2 regions of the Bacillus sp. 2175 genome follow, and region 1 is predicted to be linked to the other one. Evidence: riboswitches for the same ligand, from Rfam matches in the RefSeq annotation. Region 1 holds a riboswitch; the other holds the start of a gene.
What was found. Region 1 has a riboswitch for FMN ahead of ACXKY9_RS06845 (ECF transporter S component). Riboswitches for the same ligand answer to the same signal wherever they lie in the genome.
Positions count from the first base shown of each region.

Region 2: linked by a shared signal. The riboswitch ahead of ribD (bifunctional diaminohydroxyphosphoribosylaminopyrimidine deaminase/5-amino-6-(5-phosphoribosylamino)uracil reductase RibD) and the one ahead of ACXKY9_RS06845 (ECF transporter S component) in region 1 are both predicted to bind FMN.

Region 1 is NZ_CM173819.1:1,257,221-1,267,340, forward strand. Features, by position in the region: gene ACXKY9_RS06835 (peptidoglycan DD-metalloendopeptidase family protein) at 1-495, shown strand, start outside; gene ACXKY9_RS06840 (hypothetical protein) at 660-1,346, opposite strand; FMN riboswitch at 1,595-1,734, shown strand; gene ACXKY9_RS06845 (ECF transporter S component) at 1,897-2,475, shown strand; gene ACXKY9_RS06850 (ferredoxin) at 2,601-2,849, opposite strand; gene ACXKY9_RS06855 (YpbB family protein) at 3,148-4,209, shown strand; gene recQ (ATP-dependent DNA helicase RecQ) at 4,199-5,728, shown strand; gene ACXKY9_RS06865 (CPBP family intramembrane glutamic endopeptidase) at 5,728-6,291, shown strand; gene ACXKY9_RS06870 (LysM peptidoglycan-binding domain-containing protein) at 6,314-6,793, shown strand; gene ACXKY9_RS06875 (metallophosphoesterase) at 6,861-7,637, shown strand; gene ACXKY9_RS06880 (MerR family transcriptional regulator) at 7,637-8,512, shown strand; gene ACXKY9_RS06885 (genetic competence negative regulator) at 8,590-9,198, shown strand; gene gudB (NAD-specific glutamate dehydrogenase) at 9,510-10,120, shown strand, end outside.
Region 2 is NZ_CM173819.1:3,880,455-3,890,574, forward strand. Features, by position in the region: gene ACXKY9_RS20005 (GNAT family N-acetyltransferase) at 1-13, opposite strand, end outside; gene ACXKY9_RS20010 (alpha/beta hydrolase) at 95-1,021, shown strand; gene ACXKY9_RS20015 (DUF2552 family protein) at 1,031-1,276, opposite strand; gene ACXKY9_RS20020 (CDGSH iron-sulfur domain-containing protein) at 1,565-1,771, shown strand; FMN riboswitch at 1,962-2,105, shown strand; gene ribD (bifunctional diaminohydroxyphosphoribosylaminopyrimidine deaminase/5-amino-6-(5-phosphoribosylamino)uracil reductase RibD) at 2,411-3,523, shown strand; gene ribE (riboflavin synthase subunit alpha) at 3,505-4,149, shown strand; gene ribBA (bifunctional 3,4-dihydroxy-2-butanone 4-phosphate synthase/GTP cyclohydrolase II) at 4,162-5,355, shown strand; gene ribH (6,7-dimethyl-8-ribityllumazine synthase) at 5,374-5,835, shown strand; gene ACXKY9_RS20045 (hypothetical protein) at 5,858-6,178, opposite strand; gene bioB (biotin synthase) at 6,360-7,358, opposite strand; gene bioC (malonyl-ACP O-methyltransferase BioC) at 7,360-8,169, opposite strand; gene ACXKY9_RS20060 (alpha/beta fold hydrolase) at 8,135-8,875, opposite strand; gene bioF (8-amino-7-oxononanoate synthase) at 8,872-10,059, opposite strand; gene bioD (dethiobiotin synthase) at 10,025-10,120, opposite strand, start outside.

The sequences.
Region 1 (10,120 bases):
GGGACAAGGCATGGAAAACACTATGGTATTGATGTAGCTGCGCCGATTGGAACGCCTGTGGCAGCTATTCAAGATGGTAGGGTAACGAAGTCTTATTATTCAAGTAGTTATGGAAATGTTGTATTTATTAAACACGGAGAATATGAGGCTGTATATGCACATTTAAATAAGAGATATGTGGGGCAAGGAGATTATATTTCCAAAGGAGAAAAAATTGGAGAAGTAGGGAACACGGGAGAATCGCGAGGTGCACACTTACATCTAGAACTTCATCAAGGAAGATGGACGATGGCGAAAAAGAATGCGATGAACCCATTGCTTGTTTTAAATGAACAAAGAAATGAAGTTGTTTCTTCATCATTATATGTCGTACAAAAAGGGGATACTTTAGTTAGTATTGCACGGAAATTTAGTATGACACTTAAGGAAATTAAAGAAAAAAATGGATTGCAGCAAGAGCTAATTTATCCTAATCAACAATTATATGTTAAGTGAAGGAAACATTTCAAAAATTAAACTTTGAACAAATTTATGTTCTTCTTAAATAAGGTTCAATGTAAATGAAATTATATGGGCGCTTTTGCTAGAACTATTGAGTGAATTAGAGCATCTATATCTAAAAGAAAACCGTCCCAAAATTTATTTTGGGACGGCTTCTTTTACCAAAAAATAAAGACACATATAAATCCAGAAATAGCTAAATAGCTATATAAGTAAAAAACTTTTGTTCTTGTTTTCTCTTTTGTTCGAAACAGTACGATAGTTGGTTCAATTAAACCGATTGTCAAACAAAGTAGGCCAAGAAGCATACAACCAATCGAAATAGAATACAGGGCGATTTGTGGTGCTTGAAATGGAATCATCCATTTTAATAAAAATGCAATAAGTGCAGTGTAACAAATACTACCGATGTATTTATTCAGTGGTGTATTAGAACGAAAACCAGGAAGTTTTTTTAAGAAAGAGCGGGAAACAACTTCTGTTTGTAAAGATGTATGCTCTTCAATAATTTTTTGAGCTTCTTTTCCTTTTTGAAAAAGAGATAAGATCCAATTTCGCTCACCCTGAAAAATAAATTGAGAAGTTGTCAAATAGTGATCAATCTTCACTTTATTCCAACTCTTCCACGGATGACGCTCACACATTTTTAATTTACTTTCTGTTTTTTTATCATACTGATAAATACTAATGCCATCTTCATCGAAAGTAGCATAGTATGTCTCGTTTGAGAATGTGCCTAAATCAATTGGGCAGTAGAAAAGTAATTCTTTTTTTAAGTAAAAGTATTCTTTTCTTAAGTTTTTTTTCATTGCTTCTCGAATAGAATGTCTCTTGTCTTTTTTCATGACATTTCCTCCATAACTCAGAAAATGTTCTTATCTTAACAATTCAATATCTTATCACTTTTAATTATATATGACTAGGTAATTCAAAAGAGAAATGCCGAATAATAAAAAATATGGATTGTATTGTAAAATATCTCGCAATTTATTTGTCGTTACGAAAAATAAATAACTAATTTTAAATAAGTTACAATTTTTTAGTTCACAATGTTATGAGGTTGTTGTATAATGAAGGGGAAAATAGAATATCGGTCTATCTTCGGGGCAGGGTGAAAATCCCGACCGGCGGTGATGAACTATTTATGATTTTGTTCTAAGCCCGCGAGCCGTTAAGGCAGGATTTGGTGTGATTCCAAAGCCGACAGTATAGTCTGGATGGGAGAAGATGGAGGTTCAAGCGTTCAAAAAAGATATGGATTTGAACGTCTGTTTGATGTGCCTTAAATTCTCCCTTTGTGTAAAACACAAAGGGTTTTTTCGTTCTATGAAAAAATAGGCATAGCAGAACCTTTCCACTTTCCATGAGATGATCGATGGAAAAGGAGAGAGAAAGATGAAACAAAAAAACAGTGTAGTGCAGATGGTGAGTGTAGCGATGCTAAGTAGTATTGCATATTTACTAATGATGTTAGATTTCCCGTTCCCAGGGCTTCCGCCATTTTTGAAAATTGATTTTAGTGATGTACCAGCTCTAATTGCAGCAATTATCTTTGGACCAGTAGCAGGAGTGATTGTAGAGGCGATAAAGAACATTTTACATTACGGGATTCAAGGAAGTTTAACGGGAGTACCAGTTGGAGAAATTGCAAACTTTATTGCAGGATGTTTATTTATTGGACCAGCAGCTTTCTTATTTAGAAAGTATCGTACTGTGAAGAGTTTAACTACAGGATTAATGCTAGGGACAATTACAATGGCACTTATTATGAGTGTATTAAACTACATCATCATATTCCCGGCTTACACTTGGTTTTTAAATTCACCGGCTATGTCTAGCGAAGCTATAAGAACAACGGTTGTAACGGCAATCTTACCATTTAATTTAATTAAAGGGATTGTTGTAACAATTGTATTTGTAGCATTATTCTCACGCCTGAAAGTATGGGTGTTTGCAAAAATGAAAAATGCATAATATATATATATATAAACCATTAGTAGTGTGAAACTACTAATGGTTTTTTATTAAGGAAAATAAAATTTAGATACAAAAAATGCCCCTCATCAATATGAGGGGCATTTTTTGAAGTTAATAAAAGACTATTCGAATTTTAAAGCGTCTCCGTCAAATGATTCGTCAGCAACTTTAATTGAGTCAGTTGGACAGCCTTCGAATGCATCCATCATATCTTCAATTAATACATCTGGAATTTCAACGATACCTTGGTTATCATCTAATGTTACAAATGCAATACCTTCATCATCATAGTCATAAATGTCTGGTGCAGCAGCGCCACAAGCACCACATGCAATACAAGTATCTTTATCAACGATTGTATATTTTGCCATCTTTTTTCCCTCCTGATAATATGTATGTGAAAAGCTCGCCATAAAAATTATAACCTTATTGTAAAACGGTTTGTAAAACTTTTCAACATAAAATTATAATGATAATGCTTATCAATTAGAGTGTCAACTTATTTTTGAATTATGTCATAAGATTTTCAAAATACGTAAATATGATTTCGTTTGATACAATAGAATATATACAAGTATATAGTTCTTATATGATAAGTTTAATGAGCGAAAGTAGATAGTGTAATTGTACTGAAAAGAATGAAGTTAAGATTGGAAGGTGGAAGCGGTCATGCAAATACAATATACTTTGTTGCATTGTTTAAAACAATTGAATGGTGAAAGAACCGTTTCTTCTATTTATTATTTACTAAAGGGCAAACGTTCTTCGCAAACTTTACAAGATGGAAATATGTTCCGAATTTCTTTTTTGTTCGGAATATATAAATCATTGAATAGAAATGACTATGATGGTGAAGTTGCAAAGTTGTTGCAAGCGAATTTTATTCAAGAAATACATGAAAATACATATGTGTTAACACCTACGGGTAAAATGCAGTTACATAAATGGGGGGAAGTTTATGCTTTTCCGGCGCATTTGCATGGTTTACATTATGGTGAATTAGGTGAAACATTTTGGAAAAGATTATCATTAATTATTCAAACCATATCAAATTTACAACAGAATAATACGAAGTTTATCCCAATTCAGCAAGATACAGAAATAATGATGTGGGTGAAACGTTTTCTAACAGGAATACCATATAAGAGAAGTGAGTTGGCGAGAAAACTATGGACGGAAGTACATAATCTTTTAGAAAAGAGCAATACGATAGAAGCGACGATTGTAACATATCGACTAACGGGTTATGAACGTATTGGTTGTACATTGCAACAATTAGCAGAAATTACGAAACAAGATATATTCAGGGTGTATTTTTTATTTTGGGGTACAATGCATTTCTTTATACAAGAAGTTCGTGATAAAGAAAATGAATTTCCACTATTAGCTGAAATTATATCTTATCCAAATGAGAGAGCTGAATTATTTAGTTTATCCACGAAAAAAACATATAATTTTTGGAGACAAGGACGTTCTTTAGAAGAAATAGCGACGATTCGGAATTTAAAGGTTGCAACGATAGAAGATCATTTTGTTGAAATTGCTTTGCGAGAAAAAGATTTTTCTATTGAAATGTTTATGGAAAAAGAAAAGATAGACAAAGTAATAAAAGTAATTGAAGCATTGCAAACGCGGAAGTTACGTGTTTTGAAACAAGCGGTTGGAGAAGATATCTCTTATTTTGAAGTTCGTCTTGTATTAGCGCGGATGGAGGGTGTAAATGAAACTTGAAGAATATTTATATAAGTGGTTTGGATATTCTGAATTTCGTCCAGGTCAAAAAGGAGTTATTACAGATTTATTAGAAGGAAAAGATGTGATAGCAATGCTTCCGACTGGAAGAGGGAAATCTATGTGCTATCAGTTTCCGGGGCTTATGCGAGAAGGAACAGTGCTTGTTGTATCACCGTTATTATCTTTAATGGAAGATCAAGTGACACAATTAAAGTATGTTGTGAAAAACCGAGTAATAGCATTTAATAGTTTTCGGACATTAAATGAAAAAAGAGAAGCGATGAAAAAATTATCTTCATATAAATTTATTTTTGTTTCACCAGAGATGTTACAGTCGGAGTTATTAATTAAGGAATTGAAGAAAATTCATATTTCATTATTTGTTGTTGATGAGGCTCATTGTATTTCTCAATGGGGTTATGATTTTAGACCGGACTATAAAAAACTAAATGTAGTTATTGAAAATATTGGTTCTCCTACAGTATTAGCATTGACAGCCACAGCGACAAAAGGGGTACTGCAGGATATCGCAAATAGTTTAAATTTAAAGGGTGCCGCAGAACATGTATACTCTATTGACCGTCCTAATATTGCAATGGATGTGCAATTTGTAGAGACGATAGAAGAAAAGAAAGAGGCGCTTTTAGAGCAGGTGATGTATTTACAAGGGCCGGGGATTGTATATTGCTCAAGTAGAGCGTGGACAGAAAGGTTAACGGAATACTTGAGAGGAAAAGGTGTTACTGGTGTAGCTTTTTATCATGGTGGTATGGAACATGAAGAGCGTATGTTAATTCAACAGCAGTTTATGAACGATCAACTGCAACTTGTAATATGCACAAGTGCATTTGGTATGGGGGTAAATAAGGCGAATACGCGATATATTATTCATTTTCATTATCCAACTAATATAGCTTCTTACTTACAAGAAATCGGAAGAGCTGGAAGAGATGGCGAACCGAGTATAGCTATTTTATTATGTAGTCCGTTGGATCATGATTTACCAATTTCAATCATTGAGGATGAATTGCCAAGTAAGTCACAAATACAATTTTTATTTTCTTTACTACAAGAAAGAATGTTTCAAACGAAAGAATTACCAATAGAAGATGTAGAAGAAATTTGTTATAATGCAGCAAGATTTAATGAGCAATATTGGCGTTTCGTTCGTTATCATCTCGAACAGGTTGGAATTATACAACAACGAAGATTATTATTAGAAGGTTTGTCAGATGAAATTATGAACCGATTAATAGCTGAAGTAGAAATAAGGTTGCGTAATAAATATAGTGAGCTAGAAAATATGAAGTCATGGATACAAGTTAAAGGATGTAGACGTGAATATGTGCTGCAACAGTTCGGTTATAGGAAAGAGCAAGAGTTAATTAATTGCTGCGATTATTGCGGTATTACAAAAGAAGATTATAAAAAAAGACGAGCGCAACAATCGGATTTCGACTATAATTGGGAAACAGAGTTACAAAAGCTTTTCGGCCTAGAAAAGATGGAGGAATGATGAACATTCAAAGGCATAATGTTGAAGATATGAGTCCGCAGGAAATAAGGCTGAATCTATATATAACACAGTTAATTATTATCGGTATTGGCTGTTTACTGGCATATATATTATTTCAAGATGTAAAAGAAGTCTTTAATTTATGGAAATGGGAACCAGTATCTATACTTATTATAGGTGGTTTGTTAGCGATTGGTATTGTGTTATTAGATTATGTTGCAATGCGAGTGTTTCCGGAGTCTTGGTTTGATGATGGTGGTATTAACGATAAGATGTTTCGAGGAATGTCCGTTCTGCATTTACTCGTTATTACGTTCTTAATTGGTTTTGCAGAAGAATTTTTATTTAGAGGTGTAGTACAGACTCATTTTGGAATTGTAATTGCGAGCTTCGTATTTGCAGTGTTACATATTCGTTATATAACAAAGCCATTTTTGTTTTGTTTCGTCTGTTTCATTAGTTTTGTCTTTGGTTATGTATTTGAATGGACAGGAAATTTGTTTATAACAATCTTTGCACACTTTCTTGTTGATTTTATAATGGGACTCCAATTAAGAAAATAAATGGAAGGTGGTGGTGAACAACATGAGGAAACGAATTCCTGATTTTGAAGAGGAATTAGAAGTTGAGCGAGTGGAAGAAAAAGAAAGTTTACCGCCGCGTAGTGAAATTCATAGAAATAAAGAAAAAAAACAAAAGTTTAAAATAAATCACATTTTCGTCCGGGTTTTAACATTTCTATTCATTCTGCTGCCAATTAGTATTTTGTGGTACACGGATAAATATATTCAGGTGAAGGGTGATAGTAATAATGCCGGAAAAAGTGCGTTTGAAGTAATCTTCTTTGATTCAGCTAAATCTGAGTCGCAGAAACATTCTGAAAAAGTAATAACGCATACTGTGAAAGAGGGAGAAACTTTAGAAAGTATAGCGAAGCAATATTTTTCAGATGGAAATGGAATTGAAGTAATTAAAAAGTATAATAACTTGCAAGAAGATGAAGTGAGTGCAGGTCAAGAATTAAAAATTCCGATAAAAGATAAGTCCGCAAAGCAAGAAAGCTAGTGAGTTAAGCGATCACAGTTTGTTATAAAAGCCTAGGATTATCTTTATGAGGAGGGGAGTCAAAAATATGATATGGATTATATTATTCAGTACTCTCATAGGCATGGGGATTTTATTGCTTCTTGTGATGTATAAAGAAGCGATGCGTAATACGGTGTTGGAACATACTTTAGTATTTAAAGAATTTCCGAAAAGTTTTCAAAAAGTAAATGTGTTTTTTATTTCTGATATTCATAGAAGAGTCATTTCGAATTTGTTAATTGAACAAGTAAAAGGAAAAGTAGATCTCGTAATTATCGGAGGAGATTTAGCAGAGAAAGGTGTCTCTTTATCAAAAATCTCTGCGAATATTCAAAAGTTAAGAGAGATAGCTCCTGTATATTTTGTGTGGGGAAACAATGATTATGAGATAGAATATCATGAATTAGATGCGTTATTATTAGAAAATAACGTAAAAGTTTTAGATAATACAAGAGTGGTATTTGAGTCTGAATTAGGAGAGAAAATTTGTTTGCTCGGTATAGATGATGTTGGATTGCACCGTGATCGTCTAGATTTGGCATTGGCGGATTGTAAAGAAGATGGTTTTCGTATCCTAGTTAGTCACAACCCTGATATAATAAAAAAAATGTCTGGAAATGAACAGATTTCACTTGTGTTAAGTGGACATACGCATGGAGGGCAAATCCGATTATTCCCATCTAAAAAATATTTAAAAGGTGGCGTATATAACCATTTAAATACGATTCTCTTTGTTAGTAATGGGTATGGAACAACATTGATACCACTTCGTTTCCGAGCACCTGCTCAAACACACATCATTACATTGTGCGGAGGGAAATGATGCCAACTCTTAGTGGGAAATATAATATAAAAGCCGTTTCGAATATAATTGGAGTTCAGCCGAGTACGCTTCGTGCATGGGAAAGACGATATCAAATTATTGCCCCAAAGCGTAATCAAGCTGGGCATCGTTTATATACAGAAGAGCATATTCAAATTTTAAAATGGTTAATGGAAAAAGTTTCTTCCGGTATGATGATTGGACAAGCAGTTCGATTATTAGAAGAGAATCGTTTGCAGAGTACAGTTCAAAAAGAGATACATTTCGATAAAGAAGTTGTTTTAGTGGACGATTTGCTACAAGCTTTGTTAAAATTTGATGAAATTACAATTGCTGCATTATTAAACGAAGCTTTTAGTATATATTCAACAGAGAAGGTTGTTGCCAGTATTGTTCTTCGAGTGACAGACAAATTATTAACGTCAAAAAATAATAATGAGATTTCAATGGTGCAATTTCAATATGCACTATCATTTTTACAAATGCGTCTAGGGATGGTGTATCACAATGCCTCAATGTTTTCCTCTTTACACAAAGTTATTGTGTTAGAAAAGGATGCATTGAAAGGATTTATTTTTTCAACTTATTTACGCTTAAAAGGATATGAGGCGATATATATTAGGACAAGCTTAGCTGAAGATGGTATGTTATCAGCGGTAGAGGAAATACAGCCGAAATATGTATTTGTATCTTTTGCTGACGAACAAGAAATGAAAAAGACGATGAACTTTATAAATTTATTACAAGAAAAAAGGGAATCTCTTTTAGTTGGATTTATCGGAAAGCTAGGCGTTCTAAACCAGTTGGACATTGAAACAATCTTAATTGGTGATACGAAAGAAGAATGGGATGGATGGTTAAAAATGTCGGAATAGTTGTTCGAAAAGAACCATCTATTTTCTATTTCATATAATAAAAATTAGATGCATTGGTTACGTAGGGAGGGTATGAGATGAGGCTGGAACGATTAAATTACAATAAGATAAAAATTTTTCTAACATTTGATGATTTATCTGAACGAGGATTAACGAAAGAAGATTTATGGAGAAATGCACCGAAAGTACAGCAATTATTTCGTGATATGATGCAAGAAGCAAATAAGGAATTAGGGTTTGAAGCAGATGGTCCGATTGCAGTTGAAGTGTTTTCTCTACAAGCACAAGGGATGGTTGTAATTGTAACGAAAGAAAATCAAGAAATGGATACAGATGATGAGTTCCGTGACGAGTTTATTGAAATGCAAGTGACTCTAGATGAAAGTGAGCATATATTATATGAGTTTGCTACGCTAGATGACGTAATTAACCTGTCGAATCGCTTATATAACCTTGGTGTAACTGGCGGAAAGCTATATACGTGGGATGAGCGCTTCTATCTTTGGGTGGAAGAAGAGGAACAAATTCAATTGTTAAAGGCGGATTTTATAGCTATTTTAGCGGAATACGGTAATCCGTCTACAGCAACCATTTATCGCATCATGGAGTACGGTAAAGAATTAATGGATGTTAACGCGATAGAGCAAATACACAATTACTTCGTGAAAAAACAAAACCTCAGCTAATACAACATAGCTGAGGTTTTGTTTTTATTTGGAGAAGGGAAGGGATGATTGTAAATACTCGAACATACTTTTTGAAAATAAAATATGCAGTTTTATGGGAGTGTGGTTGATGAAAATAAAAAATATTTAAATATTTAAGTATTTTACTTTTCTAAAAGTAATAAAAGGACTATAATAATAGTGAAAACGCTTGCAACAGAAAATAGTTTGTATATATTTGTTAGCGTTTTCTATTGCATTCCAAATTTAAGGGTGTATACTAGGCAATGAAGGTTTACTAAACAAGTGAAATTACAGGGGGTTTACTTACTATGGTAGCCGAAAAGGGAACTCAAACAAAAACACAACAACAAAGGGAACAACATTTTGAACTATTGAATTCAACACAAATTGTTATTAGTGAAGCGTTAGAAAAATTGGGTTATCCAAACGAAGTATATGAATTATTAAAAGAACCAATTCGTATGATGACAGTGAAAATACCAGTTCGTATGGATGACGGGACTGTTAAAATATTTACAGGATATCGTGCACAACATAATGATGCTGTTGGTCCAACGAAAGGTGGGATTCGCTTCCATCCGAATGTAACAGAAAATGAAGTGAAAGCACTTTCAATCTGGATGAGTTTAAAATGTGGTATTGTTGATTTACCATATGGTGGAGGTAAGGGTGGAATTATTTGTGATCCACGTGAAATGTCATTCCGTGAGTTAGAAAGATTAAGTCGCGGTTATGTACGAGCAATTAGTCAAATCGTAGGACCGACGAAAGATATTCCAGCTCCAGATGTATTCACAAACTCTCAAATTATGGCATGGATGATGGATGAGTATAGCCGTATTGATGAATTTAATTCACCAGGATTTATTACAGGTAAACCGCTTGTATTAGGTGGATCACATGGACGTGAAACAGCAAC
Region 2 (10,120 bases), 2.6 Mb from region 1:
GTATATGCAGCATTTCCTATTTCTCCCCTTTTATATCATTGTGATACAATATAAGTGTATCACATGTAACGGTATTTGGAGGATGAGGTAAAGTATGAAACGTTTTTTTGCAGCACTGTTTACTATACTAGGTGCAATAACTGCCCTTGGGATTTTCTTTACAAATAAAGTGATGTACTTAAAGAAAAAAACAGAGGAAGAAGTACTCGAAAGAGAAACGAAAAAACATTTTCGTATAGAGGATTTTGATGCTCTTCATAAAGAAGAAATTCATATCCCTTCACAATTTGGATACGACCTTCACGGATATTACATTCCTGCTGGTCATTCCACCAATAAGTTTATGGTTTTTTGCCACGGTGTAACTGTAAATAAAATAAACTCTGTAAAATATGCAAACTTATTCTTAAAAAGAGGATATAACGTCCTCATTTACGATCATCGTCGTCATGGTAAAACTGGCGGAAAAACAACAAGCTATGGATACTATGAAAAACATGATTTAAAATCCGTAGTTGACTGGCTAAAAAACCGTTTTGGCACCAATATTACACTTGGTATTCATGGTGAATCTATGGGAGCTGCAACACTTCTTCAATACGCAGGACTTGTAGAAGATGGTGCTGATTTCTATATTGCAGATTGTCCTTTCTCTGATTTTCACGGACAATTACAGCACCGTTTAAAGGTTGAATTCCATTTACCAAAATGGCCTTTATTACCTTTAGCAAACGCATTTTTGAAAGTTCGTGACGGTTATACAATTCGTGAAGTTTCACCAATCGACTGTATAAAAAACATTAACAATCCCGTTCTCTTTATTCATAGTAAAGATGACGACTATATTTTAGCTGATATGACAAAAGCGTTATATGAAGCGAAAGAAAATAATAAGCAGCTTTATATTGCAGAACACGGTGCACACGCTTGCTCTTATAACGAAAATAAAGAAGAGTACGAAGCAGCCGTCGATCAATTTTTAAACACATATGTGAAAGAAACAAAAAACAGGCTTGCATAAGCCTGTTTTTTATTGCGCTAAAACGTCTGTAACTTGTTCCATATTTTCAGAAATCCATTGCATTGCATCATCTAACGTTGGGAATTCTGTCGTTTGAAATGTTACTTCATCTTGCAGTAACCAAACATCCTTTGCCTCTTGCCCTACACCTGCAATGGACCAATGTAACAAACTATATGGATGATTATCATTCAAAAATGATGCCCACGTGCGCTCATTTGCAATGTTTCGTAATGTATGTAATTGTTTATCCATCTCTCGTCACCTTACTCTAGTCAGTTATGAAAACTATTATAACACTCTCTTCTTTCTCAAACAAAGTGCTCTTTTTTCTCCGCTATTTGCGGGCAGTAAAACTCCCACCTCAAAATTCGGCTGAAACAAAGAAGTTAGGTAGGAGATTAACTGCCCCTAAAAGCCCGATTGGTTCAACTAATAATTAGTGGGGGATGCCTCCCCCACTAATTAAAGTTTCACTTTATATTGCCAAGCACTTCCCTTGATTATATGATGAAATTAAGCGTTTGGGAAGGAGGGATAACGTTGGCAAAAGTACAAATTAAAGTAAATGATAATGGCTCTTTTCGCGTTACAGGGGACGTGGAATTAGTCGACTCACAAGGGAATGCATTCCCAGCAAAACCGGCATTTTCTTTATGCCGTTGTGGTTTATCAAAAAATATGCCTTATTGCGACGCTTCGCATAAAGGTAAATTCGAGTCTGTTGTTAGAGCACCAGAGGCAGAATAATTTTACATGTGACATGCACATTTTTTTGTGCATGTTTTTTCTTTTTAGCAACTCCGTTATATCCCTTCTCTTTACAACATTTCTAATACTTTTATTTCCATTCCAGCCTGCATATATTTTCACACAATTCTTCACATTCGAATATTTTTTACTAGCCTTTTATTTTTTTTGTGCTATAATTTGAGCAAACAGCATCCTTCGGGGTCGGGTGAAATTCCCAACCGGCGGTGATGAAGTGAAAACTTCTAAGTCCGTGACCCGTTTTCAACTCGAAAACGGTGGATCTAGTGAAACTCTAGGGCCGACAGTATAGTCTGGATGGGAGAAGGATATGTTTCTAGTTTTTTATATAGTGAATACACTTTTATTTCAGTATGCATATTTTTAAAGATTCATTTTGATTCTTTATATATGTTTAATTTTCTATACTTATTTTTTATACTGAAATAAAAAGAGACAACTAGCGTTTAAAAATTCGATATTTTGCTAGGTTTTTTCCTTATGCAGAAATATCAATTATCGTTAGGTTTCTTTCCTATGCTTTCGTATTCAAACTATATTTCTAGAAATCACGTCTCCCAAACCCCAAGGATATTAAATCCTTGGGGTTTTTTGATTTTTTTTGGAGAGGTGAAGAAAATGACAGATCAAGAATATATGAGGATTGCCCTGCAGTTAGCAGAAGGAACATCAGGACAAACAAGTCCAAATCCTATGGTTGGTGCTGTTGTTGTAAAAGATGGAAACATCGTTGGTATGGGCGCTCATTTACGAGCTGGTGAAGAACACGCAGAAGTTCATGCCCTTCAAATGGCTGGTCAGAACGCCAAAGACGCTACCGTTTATGTAACACTGGAACCGTGTAGCCACTTTGGAAAAACACCACCTTGCTGTGAATTGCTCATCGAAAAAGGAGTTAAGCGTGTTGTAATTGCTACTCTCGATTGTAATCCGCTCGTTTCTGGTAACGGAAAAAGAAGATTAGAGGAAGCTAGAATTGAAGTAACTACTGGTGTTCTTGAAGCAGAAGCAGTTTTATTAAATCGCTACTTTTTTCACTACATGAAAACGAAACGCCCTTTTGTAACAATCAAAACAGCGATGAGCTTAGATGGAAAAACAGCAACTGTAACTGGTGAAAGTAAGTGGATTACAGGTGAAGAAGCACGTGCTGATGTTCACCAATATCGCCATACACATGATGCAATTCTTGTTGGAGTGAATACAGTTATAGCTGATAATCCTCATTTAACAACAAGAATTCCAAATGGTGGGAAACATCCTATTCGCGTTGTTTTAGATACCCATTTACGAACGCCACCATCTTCTCATGTTATAACAGATGGTTTAGCACCGACATGGATTATTGTCGGTAAGGATGTAAAGAAAGAGAAGATATCTTCTTATGAATCTAAAAATATAGCTATATTCCAAATGGAAACGAAGCATATAGAAATCGAGGACCTTCTTTCCTTTCTTGGAGAGAAACAAATTCTTTCTCTATTCGTTGAAGGTGGCCAATCGATTCATGCAAGTTTCTTAAAAACAAACAATTTTAATGAAATTGTAACCTATATAAGCCCGAAATTAATTGGTGGGAAAGATGCTCCTACTTTATTTGGAGGAAATGGTTTTTCAAAATTACAAGATGCGCTTTCCTTGAAAATTCAAGAGATGAAACAAATTGGTGATGATATAAAAATCGTTGCGAATGCCCGAAACGAGGTGACGAAATGTTTACAGGAATTGTAGAAGAATTAGGAACGATAGCAAACATGCAACAAAGTGGAGAAGCGATGAAATTAACGATTCATGCAAAGAAAATTTTATCAGATGTTCACTTAGGTGATAGTATCGCGGTTAACGGTATTTGCTTAACTGTAACAAACTTTACAACTACTTCATTTACAGTTGATGCAATGCCCGAAACGATGCAGTCGACATCACTTCGTATACTTAAACCACACTCTAAAGTAAATTTAGAACGAGCAATGGCTGCAAACGGACGATTCGGTGGACATTTCGTTTCAGGACATATTGATGGCATCGGAACGATTTTAAATAAAAAACAACATTACAATGCCGTCTATTACAAAATAGCAATTTCTGATGAACTGCTGCGCTATTGTTTGCAGAAAGGGTCCATTGCTGTTGATGGAACGAGTTTAACGATATTTGCTATAGACGAATCTTCCATAACGATTTCACTCATCCCGCACACAGTAAGCGAATCTGTCATTGGAGAAAAAAATGCCGGAGATATCGTAAACATTGAGTGTGACATGATTGGTAAATATATCGAACGCTTTATTACTAAACCTACAAAACGAGTAGGTTCAATGACTGAAAGCTTTTTACAAGAAAACGGATTTCTATAAGGGGGAAGCACAATGTTTCATCGTATTGAAGAAGCTCTAGAAGATTTAAAACAAGGTAAAGTCGTTATCGTATGTGATGATGAAAACCGAGAAAATGAAGGCGATTTTATTGCTTTAGCAGAGTACATTACACCAGAAACAATTAATTTTATGATTACACATGGCCGTGGTCTCGTTTGTGTACCGATTACAGCAGGGTACGCGGAACGTCTACAATTAGAACCAATGGTATCTCATAATACAGATTCACATCATACTGCGTTTACAGTGAGCATTGACCATGTTTCTACAACAACAGGGATTAGCGCTCACGAACGTGCAACTACGATACAAGAATTGTTAAACCCCGCATCAAAAGGCGCTGATTTCAATCGACCTGGACATATCTTTCCATTAATTGCGAAAGAAGGCGGTGTCCTGCGTCGTGCAGGTCATACAGAAGCTGCTGTTGATTTAGCAAAGCTATGCGGTGCCGAACCAGCTGGAGTTATTTGCGAAATTATAAATGAGGACGGCACGATGGCACGTGTACCTGATTTAATAGAATGTGCAAAACAATTTGATATAAAATTGATTACAATAGAAGATTTAATTGCTTATCGCCGCCATCATGAAACACTTGTGACGAGAGAAGTGGAAATTACATTACCTACAGATTTCGGTACTTTCCACGCAATTGGCTATTCTAACTCATTAGATACGAAAGAACATATCGCACTTGTAAAAGGTGATATTTCAACAGGTGAACCGGTACTTGTACGTGTTCATTCTGAATGCTTAACAGGAGATGTATTCGGTTCACATCGCTGCGATTGCGGACCACAACTCCATGCAGCACTTGCTCAAATTGAGCGTGAAGGAAAAGGTGTTCTTCTTTATATGAGACAAGAAGGAAGAGGCATTGGGCTTCTTAATAAGCTTCGCGCTTATAAATTACAAGAAGAAGGATTCGATACTGTAGAAGCAAATGAAAAACTCGGCTTCCCTGCTGATCTTCGTGATTACGGTATCGGTGCTCAAATATTAAAAGATTTAGGTTTACAAAGCTTACGATTATTAACGAATAACCCAAGAAAAATTGCTGGCTTACAAGGTTACGATTTAGAAGTAGTCGAGCGTGTACCGTTGCAAATGCCGGCAAAAGAAGAGAATAAATCGTATTTACAAACGAAAGTAAATAAATTAGGACACTTACTAAACTTATAATTAAAGGAGAGATTTATTATGGTATTCGAAGGTCATTTAGTTGGTACAGGATTAAAAGTTGGAGTTGTTGTTGGACGTTTTAACGAATTTATTACAAGTAAGTTACTTGGCGGAGCTTTAGACGGATTAAAGCGTCACGGTGTAGAAGAAAGTGATATTGATGTTGCTTGGGTTCCTGGTGCATTTGAAATTCCTTTAATCGCTAAAAAGATGGCTAGTAGCGGAAAGTATGATGCTGTTATTACATTAGGTACTGTAATCCGAGGTGCTACAACTCACTACGATTACGTTTGTAATGAGGTAGCAAAAGGTGTTGCGTCTTTATCACTACAAATGGACATCCCAGTTATTTTCGGCGTATTAACGACAGAAACAATTGAACAAGCGATTGAACGCGCAGGTACGAAAGCTGGTAATAAAGGATATGAATCAGCTGTTGCTGCAATTGAAATGGCTCACTTATCAAAACAATGGGCATAAAAAAAGAGGCTGCGGCCTCTTTTTATTTTTTCACCTTTTTTTGTACATCTTTTATTAATTCATTCATCGTTTTTCCTTCTGTTTTTATATGAAGAGCTTGCGCTGTTCTCCATACATTCTCTCTTTTTTTCGCTTCTTCTATAATAGTAATTTCTTTTCTAACTTCCTTTAAATCTTTTCCTTCCGTTTTCAATCCAAAATGTTCAGCTTTCGTTCGAAAGTGTTGTTCGATTCTTTGTTGCATCTCTTTTTGTTCAGGATTTTCGGTAGCCTTAACTGGATCAGAACTTATTGCTTTTATTAAAATTAAACAAGTCATAATCGCTAATATGTATTTGTACATGTAAAATCCTCCAACCCAATATAAATTACATATTTACTATGTACAACTAGGGCTTGGAAAATTCGTCCACAAAAATTCTTTTTTTCGTTCAAAAACCAATAGTATCAAGCGTTCACAACTATTTATTACATTTTATTTACAAAAAAGCAAACTCTTTTACAAGTTTGCTTTTTCATCTATCTTATAATGCACATTCTTCAATCTCAAATCCTAAATCTGCAATCATACCCCAGTCCGCAGTCGGCTCTTGTCCAGCTGTCGTTAAGTAGTCCCCGACAAAAATAGAATTTGCTGCAAATAAACCGATTGGCTGTACAGAACGTAAATTGATTTCACGTCCTCCTGAAATACGAATTTCTTTTGTTGGGTTTACAAAACGCATCATTGCAAGTACTTTTAAACATTCTACTGGCGTTAACTCTTTTTGCCCTTCAAGAGGTGTCCCCTTTACAGCAACAAGGAAATTACAAGGGATAGAATCTGCATCTATACGTTGTAATTCAAATGCAATTTCAGCACGCTCTTCAATTGTTTCTCCCATGCCAAAAATCGCTCCAGAGCATGGTGAAATACCAGCTTGTTTTGCTTTTTGAACTGTATCAACACGATCATCATACGTATGAGTTGAACAAATGCTATCGTAATTATTTGCATGTGTATTTAAGTTGTGGTTATAACGGTGCACGCCTGCTTCCGCTAAACGTCCTGCTTGATCTTCATTTAAGAAACCTAAACAACAACAAATCTTCAAGTCTGTCGTTTCACGAATTTCCTTAACTGCTCCAATTACGTGATTTACCTCTTTATCCGTCGGACGACGACCAGACGCTACAATACAATATGTACCTGCTTTACGGCGTATTGCTTCATGTGCCCCTTCTACAATCTTCTCCTGCGTTAACCATGCATATTTATCAATCGGTGCTTCTGAAATAATAGACTGTGAGCAATATCCACAATCTTCAGGACATAATCCAGATTTCGTATTAATAATCATATTCAATTTTACTTTCTTACCAAAGTGATGATGGCGAATAATGTAAGCTGCATTCATAATTTCTAAAACTTCTGTATCATCAGCTTCTAATATCGCTATTGCATCTTCTTTCGTAATCATTTTCTCTTCCACTACGTCGTATGCAAGTTTTTTCCAATCCCTTTTTGTTTGTACTTGTTTCATTTCATCTCTTCCCCTCTTTTGTTATATGTATAAATAAAGCATGATACGTTGCCATTATCCCTTCATTTCCCGTGAAGTCTCTTTCGTATATGCGTAGCATCGCACGAAAGAGTGAGGGACTTTGACAATATGATCCTTCATTGCTATTAGTTGCTCCTACTTTTCGAATAGAATGCAGAAACTCCTTAACTTCTGTAAAACTCTCTATGTAACATGTTTCAGAAACATGCACATCCCCTGTTTCTATCTTACATATATGAAGCAACTGATCTTTTGAATAAAAACGTTGACCAATCGATATTTCATTTTTTATATTTCTTTCTTCTTTCGCACGTTGGAACGAAGCATGCAATTCTTGAAATGTTTCATGTCCAAACGTTGAAAAGAGTAATATCCCATCTATAGAAAAATGTTGAAATAAATTTCTTAACACTTGTTGTAAATTATTTAACCATTGAAATGTAGCATTTGAAATAATGACATCATATGATTCTTCTAATCGTAATTGCTCAATATCTTCACAGTGAAACGTTACATTTTTTACATTTTGTCTAGTTTGCGCAATCGCAATCATACTTTCAGCAAAATCAACTGCTGTAATATGTGCTTTCGGAAATAACTTTGATAATTGTTCTGTTACATACCCCGTCCCGCATCCCAGTTCTAAAATACGTATTGATGCCGTTTCACTATATCGTTCCTTTAAGATTGAAAGTAATGAATGTGCCATCTTTTTTTGTACATTTGCATATCGATCGTAAGATACGGCTGCCCCATTAAACCGTTTTTGTAGTAACGTTTTGTTGATCATGTCGTATCCCCTCTACAAATTGAATTATCTCATTTGCGCAATATTCAAAATTCGTTACACATAATGCATGCCCTGCTTCACTTACTACTTTCAGCTCGCTGCTGCTATTCTCCGTCATACTACGTGCCGCAGACAATGGGCATATTACATCCTGTTCTCCGTGGATAAGTAGTATAGGTACTTTAATTTCTTTTAGTTCTTCTCTCATATCTGTTTCTATTAAATAATCCAAACCTAGTTGTAAAGACTGAATAGAATCACCTTTAAAATGGTCTACAATGTCTTCAAAATTTTTGTTCTCTTTTAGCTCATCTTTCGTAAACATATTTTCATAAAACCGCTTGAGCGTATCTTCTTTCCTTCTCACCAAATTCCTTTTCAGCCGTTCTACATGCAAAGCATTCCATCCATTACTATAGTCACTCGTATTTGTAAATTTAGCGGTCCCACCAATTAATACGATGCCTTTTGCCTGAATCTTTTTATAAGCTTCAACTGCTGCTAACGCTCCTAGTGACCATCCAACTAAAATTACGTTGTCGTTATGCGCTACATCTATAATTCGTTCCGCAAATTCACTTCGTTCTTTCACATTATGCCAATCTATGCATTCAACAGGATATCCTTTAAAATACGGAAGTACTAAATCCCAAATATTCTCTTCCATTCCCCATCCGGGGATAAAAATAATCTTTAGCTCGTTCATACGAAAATCTCCTCTTCTTTCGCAATGTGAATAATTCGATCAATAGCCCATTTTAAATCAGCTATTGTATGTTGCGATGTAACTGCAAAGCGAATTCGAGAACTATGAACCGGCACAGTTGGCGGACGAATTGCAATGGCCGCAATCCCTGCCTCTTGCAACCTTTTACTAAATCGTAAAGCATGTTCATTTGAACCGACTACAATCGGTACAATATGAGTTGAACTATTCCCAATATCAAAACCAGCATCCCTTAATTTAGTTCTGAAGTATTCTCCGTTTGCTATAAGGTTCTCTCTTCTTTCGTTATCTTCTTTTACAATTTCAATTGCTTTTTGCACTGCTCCTAACGTACTTGGTGGTAAAGCTGTAGTAAAAATAAAGCTTCTCATCATATTTTGTAAATACTCTATATAAATTTCATCACCTGTCAAATACGCACCATAACACCCTAAAGCCTTGCTAAACGTCCCCATATGTATATCAATTTTTTGAGCAAGATTTTTTTCTATATGAGATAACCCAGCTCCGCCGATTCCATATATTCCACTCGCATGTGCTTCATCGACTATAATGATTGCCCCGTATTTCTCTTTCAGCTGTACTAAATCTCTTAAATACACAGTATCACCATCCATACTAAAAACGGTATCTGTTACGATTAATTTCCTTTTTTCAGGCGAAGCCATTTTCAACAGCTTCTCTAAATGATCCAAATCATTATGACGATACCTTTTATGCTCTGCCCCGCTTAATAGGATTCCATCAACAATACTTGCATGATTTAACTTATCACTAAAAACAATATCGTGCCGAGAGGCCAAAGAAGATATGGCACCTATATTTGCCGTATACCCACTATTTACAATTAAAGCTCTTTCAGTACCTTTCCAGTCACATATGCTTCTCTCAACCTCTTCATATAATGGATGATTTCCTACAACGAGACGAGAGGCAGTCGCTCCAGTTCCATATCTTTTTGTACAGGCAATAGCAGCTTCTTTTAACCTTTCATCTCCAGCTAACCCTAAATAATTATTTGACGCTAAATTTAACATCTTTTTTTTATCTCGAATAAGCCAAGTCTCTTCTGCCTTCTCTGTTACATGCAAATCACGATACTGCCCTTGCTCATGTAATTGTTGTAATTTAGATTGAAGGTGCGCCCGCCACGTTTGATTCATTTTGGATAAACTCCTCTAATTTTGAAATCATAATATGTTCTTTTGCAGATTCTAATACTTC